3 regions of the Pedobacter sp. MC2016-14 genome follow, and region 2 is predicted to be linked to each of the others. Evidence: riboswitches for the same ligand, from Rfam matches in the RefSeq annotation. Region 2 holds a riboswitch; each other region holds the start of a gene.
What was found. A riboswitch is a leader RNA that binds a small molecule or an ion and turns the genes downstream of it on or off. The one in region 2 is predicted to bind S-adenosylmethionine.
Positions count from the first base shown of each region.

Region 1: it holds a riboswitch for S-adenosylmethionine, as region 2 does, so the genes downstream of both, LPB86_RS15435 (O-acetylhomoserine aminocarboxypropyltransferase/cysteine synthase family protein) here and LPB86_RS10655 (cysteine desulfurase family protein) in region 2, are expected to answer to the same signal.
Region 3: it holds a riboswitch for S-adenosylmethionine, as region 2 does, so the genes downstream of both, metH (methionine synthase) here and LPB86_RS10655 (cysteine desulfurase family protein) in region 2, are expected to answer to the same signal.

Region 1 is NZ_JAJMPA010000003.1:31,277-33,603, reverse strand. Features, by position in the region: gene LPB86_RS15440 (PLP-dependent aspartate aminotransferase family protein) at 1-905, shown strand, start outside; SAM riboswitch class I at 1,052-1,164, shown strand; gene LPB86_RS15435 (O-acetylhomoserine aminocarboxypropyltransferase/cysteine synthase family protein) at 1,409-2,327, shown strand, end outside.
Region 2 is NZ_JAJMPA010000001.1:2,581,316-2,583,642, forward strand. Features, by position in the region: gene LPB86_RS10655 (cysteine desulfurase family protein) at 1-1,105, opposite strand, end outside; SAM riboswitch class I at 1,159-1,260, opposite strand; gene LPB86_RS10660 (RNA polymerase sigma factor) at 1,420-1,992, shown strand; gene LPB86_RS10665 (FecR family protein) at 2,082-2,327, shown strand, end outside.
Region 3 is NZ_JAJMPA010000001.1:222,896-225,222, forward strand. Features, by position in the region: gene LPB86_RS00865 (S8 family peptidase) at 1-562, opposite strand, end outside; SAM riboswitch class I at 830-945, shown strand; gene metH (methionine synthase) at 1,062-2,327, shown strand, end outside.

The DNA of each region.
Region 1 (2,327 bases), on a different contig from region 2:
CTTTTTCTTCGGGCAATACTGCTGGAATGGCACTTTTTCAGGCCCTGAAGCCAGGAAGTCATATTATTGCGCCTGACGATATGTACTGGGGTTTTAAAAAACAGCTGCAATCTTTATTTGAAGGCATCCTGGAAATTGATTTTATTGACCTTACACAAATTGGGGAAATTGCGCAATATATAAAGCACAATACGGTGATGATTTGGGTAGAGACACCCTCTAACCCGCTTTTGAAAATTACCGATGTGGCAGCTGTAGCCAGCATTGCGAACGAGCACCAGCTTTTGCTGGCTTGCGACAGCACCTTTGCTTCGCCATGTCTTCAAAATCCGATCGTATTGGGGGCACACATCGTGATGCATTCCAGTACAAAATATATCGGCGGCCATAGTGACGTGTTGGGCGGCGTATTGGTAACGGCAAAAAAAGATGAATTTTGGGAGCGAATCAGGAACATACAGCAGGTTGGCGGTGCCGTACCTGCTCCTTTTGATTGTTATTTGCTCTTAAGGAGCATTAAAACCTTGGCCTATAGAATGCGCGGACATAGTGCAAACGGAATGGCACTGGCACGATACCTGGAACAGCACCCCAAGGTAGAAGCAGTTTATTATCCTGGACTGAGTTCTCATCCGCAGCACGAAATTGCCAAAAAACAAATGTCTGATTTTGGCGGGATGCTTTCTATTCTGGTAAAAGGTACAGGCGAAACCGCTAAAAAGGTGGTGAATAGCGTACACTTATTTGCCCAGGCTACCAGTCTTGGCGGTGTAGAAAGCCTCATTGAGCACCGTGCCTCTGTAGAAGGGCCAGACACCAAAACCCCACAGAATTTAATTCGGATCTCTGCCGGACTGGAACACATTGACGACTTAATCAACGACTTAAGCCAAGCTTTAGGATAAATAAAAGCCAAATAAACTTAATTATCTAACTAAAAAACAAACACTTAATATAAATTCAGAATTTTATTTTGGTGATTTTACAAGTAAACCCTACATTTGCAGTATCAAAGGCATAAAGCCCGCGAAAGTCAAATCTCAATTGGTTTGATTTATAAAGAAGTGGCGAGAGACAGGCTCATTGACCCACTGGCAACCCTCCCTAACGGAGAAGGTGCCAATTCCTGACCACATAACATGGTGTTATTTGGAAAGATAAATTAGAACTAAAATGAACATTACGTACATTCCTTCTCTTCAAAGAGATCAGTTAATTTTAAAGCGCTCAACGTTAGCCTTTACATCCGGCATCGTTTTTAACGGTGGTTTAATGCAGTTACATACTTGTATGTGCTGTTGCATGGCCTAAAATAAAAATCTTCCTTTTTGTTATTCAATCCGGAAGGCCCCAGCTCTGGGGTACGTCAGCAATGTTATACTCATTTTAAACCTTAAATCACAAAAACATGTCAACCTCACATAAATTTGAAACTTTACAAGTCCACGCAGGACAGGAAATCGATCCATCAACAGGCTCACGCGCAGTACCCATCTATCAAACTACTTCGTACGGATTTAAAAATTCTGAACATGGCGCCAATCTTTTTGCTTTAAAAGAATTTGGCAACATCTACACCAGGATCATGAACCCAACAACAGATGTTTTTGAAAAACGGGTAGCGGCACTTGAAGGTGGTGTGGCAGCTGTGGCAGTAGCCTCAGGACAAGCTGCTCAGTTTATTGCACTAAACAACATTCTGGAAGCGGGAGATAATTTTGTATCCTCAACGCACCTGTATGGTGGTAGCTACAACCAGTTTAAAGTTGCGTTTAAGCGCCTGGGCATAACGGTTAAATTTGCCAATGGCGATGATCCAAACGATTTTGAAGCTAAAATAGATGCCAAAACCAAGGCTATTTATGTAGAAAGCATAGGAAACCCATCTTTTAGCATTCCTGATTTTGAAAGGCTTTCTTCTATTGCCCAAAAACATGATTTACCCCTCATTGTAGACAATACCTTTGGTGCCGCAGGATACCTGTTTAAACCATTAGAGCATGGTGCGCATGTTGTGGTGCAATCTGCCACCAAATGGATAGGCGGCCATGGTACCAGTGTTGGTGGCGTGATTGTAGACGGCGGGAATTACAATTGGGGAAACGGTAAGTTCTCACAATTTACCGCTCCTTCTGAAGGTTATCACGGATTGGTTTTTAACGATGTATTTGGTATTGGCGGCCCATTTGGCAACATTCAGTTTGCCATCCGCGCAAGGGTTGAAGGCCTAAGGGATTTTGGTCCGGCACTGGCGCCTTTCAATTCCTTTTTATTGATCCAGGGATTGGAAACACTTTCTTTACGGGTACAACGCCATGTAGATAACG
Region 2 (2,327 bases):
CAACCGTAAAGTCAATTTCCTGTTTGGTGTTGTATCGGCTAAATGAAAACCTTATGGTACTGCCGTCATAATTATTTCCTAAGGCTCCTAATACATGAGAACCAGCTGTAGAATGACTGGTGCATGCACTTCCACCAGAGGCGCAGATATTGTGCTGGTCAAGATAAGTTAGGGGCGGCTGTCCACTTAATGTCTCTGGAAGTGCAACACTTAATACCGTTGATAAGCTGAGTTCTTTTATAGCCGAATTTCCGTTAAACCTGATGCCGGGAATTTTGCGGAGTAATTGAGCAATCATATGTTGTTTTAAATTACTGATGTGTGTTTGATAATTTTCTCTGTTGCTATAGGCCAGTTCCAATGCCTTTGCTAAACCAACAATGCCAGTTACATTTTCAGTTCCGCTACGCTGGCTTCGTTCTTGTGAGCCACCATTGATGAAGGGAGTGATTGAAGTTTTGATGCTTTTGTATAAAAAACCAATTCCTTTAGGGCCATGAAATTTATGCGCAGATCCAACCAGGAAATCGGCCTGAAGGACCTTTGTGTCAAACGCATATTGCCCCATGCTTTGTACAGTGTCTGAATGGAAAACAGCACTGTACTTTCTACAGACCTCAGCAATCTCGTGGATATCATTGATGTTTCCTATTTCGTTGTTTCCATGCATTACAGAAACAAAGGCTTTTTCGCCTGTTGCTAATATTTCCTCCAAATGTGGTATGGAAAGATTGCCCCGTTCATCATGGTTTAGATAAATTAGTCTTATTTCTCCATTTCTTTGAAGTAATTTTAATGTATTCAAAACCGCGTGATGCTCAAACGCCGTCGTAACAGCTAGTTTTATCCCATTACCACGAATCGCCGACAAAATTGCGGTATTGTCGGCCTCGGTGCCACCAGAAGTAAAAATAATATGCTCCGGGCTGGTATTTAGAAGATCAGCAATTGTTGTTCTGGATTTGTCAATAGCTGTTTTTGCTGATCGCCCGTAATAATGTGAAGAAGATGGATTGCCAAAATTCTCAAAGAAATAGGGTTGCATAGCTTCAAAAACTTCGAGGCTTAAAGGAGTAGTTGCTGCATTGTCTAGATAAATTCTCATGTCTTTTAAGTTTAATTGTATAAATACTGCTTATCAGAGACAGAGATGAAATGATCTTATCTATCCGCAAATGTTGCGGAAGGATTTAGCACCTTGTAAAATAACAGGTTGCTAAGACTTCAAAGGGCCTTTCCCTCAGTCTTTCTTGATAAGTTAAATATGTTTTAAGAACTGTTTGCTGGGACAAATATAACATTTAAATATTAAATCTACTATTTTAGTAGATTTAATATTTGGACAGCTTTGCTAACAGCCTTTAAATTAGTATTTGTATATTGAATTTAAAATTATGTAATTTCGTTTCAAACTAACCAATGTCAGTATATCTTCAACACAGCGATTTTGATTTAATAGCATTATTACGTGATGGCGATCAAACTGCTTTTCAGGAAATATATCTCCGCTACAATACCCTTTTACTTATTTATGCGCATAAAAAACTTCAGGATAAGGAGGAGGCTAAGGATGTAGTACAAGAAGTTTTTGTTAAGTTATGGGCCAACAGGGACGATTTTGTGTTAAAAACTACATTGTCTGGTTATCTTTATAAAAGCGTCTTAAATAAGATTTTAAATATATTCAGACACAAAGAGTTCAGTCGTGAATACATTAACGGCTTACAGGAAATCCTTGACGGCGAAAGTTCTGCCACCGATTATCGGATCAGAGAGCGTGAAATTTCTGGGATCATTGAAAAAGAGATTGCTTTACTTCCATGTAAAATGAGGGAAGTTTTTGACCTTAGAAGAAAAGAATTTCTGAGTAACAAAGAAATCGCAGAGCGAATGAATATCTCTGAACATACCGTGGCTACACACATGAAGAAAACACTCAAATTGCTCAAGGCAAAATTCGGCCGCTTAATGATATTTTGTTTTATCGGTTAAAAAGTAATAAATATTTTGATTTGGGATACCCGATCAGACATTTTCATGTGTCTTGTTGTTAATTGCGGTAATTGCCCGCATTATATAAGATGGATAACGGTAAAAAAGCAGAAGAACTAGTAAAGAAATTTAATGAGGGGCAGGAAACTGAGCAGGAAAAGGCAATTGTAAATTATTGGCTTCACCACCTTAATGAAGAAGAGGTGTCCAGTTTGTCAGAGGCTGATTTATTAGGCAGTCAGGATGAAATGTGGAAATCTGTTGAGCCTGCTATACCTTTAAAGAGGCGCTATAAGCTCTTCCCTTCTATTGCCGCTGCTGCCGTTTTAATCATG
Region 3 (2,327 bases), 2.4 Mb from region 2:
AATTTCCGTAAAAACGGTCTTTCTTATTGAAATAATCATCTTTTACTTGTTTACCTCTATAGTCAACTGGTGCAACGCTGTCTGCCTTTGTTAGTAAGCTTTTACTTACTACCCATGAGCGGTAATGTTGCAGATCTTTTTTCTTTACTTGTTTTTCATCCGTAATACCAGCAAACTGGGCTTTATACATATGATATACACGTTGATATTCTACACTGGCAGCAGTAACCTGTCCATTTGGGCCTCCTAAGAAATTCCAACCCAGAGCATCACCTTTGTAGCCATTGCCATCTAAATCTTTATCACCACCCAATACTTCTTTTGGGTTGCGCCATAAATTTGCCTTTAAATCTTCATGTAGAGTATCAATACCGCCATCCAATACACACACTACCACTGGTTTTGGTGTTTTTCCTTTTAATAGCTTATCATAAGCTTTAATTACGCCGATACCATATACATTATCTGCATCTTTTGAGAGCATGTGCCAGTTTTGCGGTGCCTGTTGCGCAAAGCCTAAAGCCGGTAGCAAGCACATCACCATTGCAATTGTTTTTTTCATTTTTTTGTGTTTCAGTTTTTTTGTGCAACCTACACATATTTGCTTTTATTTTAAAATCAGGCTGGCAACTATGTTTTTTCTATTGGCCTTTTTTACCCTCAAGCGCGGTCTGTTCTGGTCTTAAATAACTAATTTTTGTACACCCCAATATAGCGCTCTGGAAAAATTTAATTTTAAAACACGGTTCCTTTGTTTCATCAAATACAATTTTATATGGTAAAAACGCTAATTTCTTGGAATTGAGTTTTCTTTGTTGCATTTTTGTACTGCTTATAGAGAAAGACGGAGGGATTAGACCCTGCGAAGTCTTAGCAACCTGTGCTTACAAGGTGCTACATTCTACCGGAATACGCTTTTAAACAGCAACCCCCGAAAGATAAGTTGAGTTCATCACAGCCTGAATTCCGAATAAGCTTTGCACGTAATGAGTTCGGCACTTGTTTTGGCTTTAGCCACTATCAAAAATAGCTCATCACCTGCTCATATTATTGTTTTATTAATGAACATTAGAGAAGAATTAGAGAAAAGAATACTAATTATCGATGGTGCGATGGGTACCATGATCCAGCGTTATACACTTAGCGAGGAAGACTTTCGCGGTGAACGTTTTAAAGACCACCCCTGCGATGTTAAAGGTAATAATGATTTACTAAACCTTACCCGTCCCGACATCATTAAAGAGATTCATACCGAATACCTAAAGGCTGGCGCTGACATCATCGAAACCAATACTTTTAGTACGCAGCGCATTTCACTTGCAGATTACCAGATGGAAACACTGGATTATGAGATGAGTTTTGAAGGCGCCAAAATTGCTAAAGAAGCGGCAGCCGCCTTTATGCAGGCCAATCCTGAGCGTAAATGTTTCGTTGCTGGTGCTGTTGGGCCTACCAATAGAACACTTTCCATTTCGCCGGATGTAAATGATCCTGGCTACCGGGCATTGACTTTTGATGAACTGGTAGATGCGTACGATGCCCAGGTAAGGGGACTGGTTGATGGAGGGTCAGACTTACTGATGATCGAAACCATCTTTGATACCTTAAATGCCAAAGCAGCTATTTTTTCTATCAAAAAATACGAAGAGGTCATTGGCAGAAAGATAGAAATCATGATTTCCGGAACCATTACCGATGCTTCTGGAAGAACGCTTTCCGGACAAACGGTTGAAGCTTTTTTAAACTCTGTTATCCATGCAAATCCGTTAAGCATTGGTTTCAATTGTGCACTGGGTGCTAAAGAAATGAGGCCACACATTGAAGAACTTGCTGCAAAAGCAGGATGTTATGTCTCCGCTTATCCAAATGCAGGTTTACCGAATGAGTTTGGGGCTTATGACGAGATGCCTCATGAAACGGCTCATTTTGTAGAGGACTTTATAGCACACGGATTTGTAAATATTGTTGGTGGCTGTTGTGGTACCACACCAGATCATATTGGCTGTATTGCCGCTAAAGCTAAAAGTGTAGCACCGAGAAAAATCCCTGTTATTGAACCTTATTTGCGCTTAAGTGGTCTAGAACCTGTAACCATTACTCCAGAAAGCATTTTCGTTAATATTGGCGAACGGACCAATATCACAGGCTCACCAAAGTTCTCTAAACTGATTCTGAGTGGGGATTTTGAGGCGGCATTAACCGTAGCACGCCAGCAAGTAGAAGGTGGTGCACAGGTGATTGACGTGAACATGGATGAGGGTATGATCGATTCAGAAGCAGCTATGACTAAATTTCTGAACCTGATTGCCTCAGAACCGGACATCTCA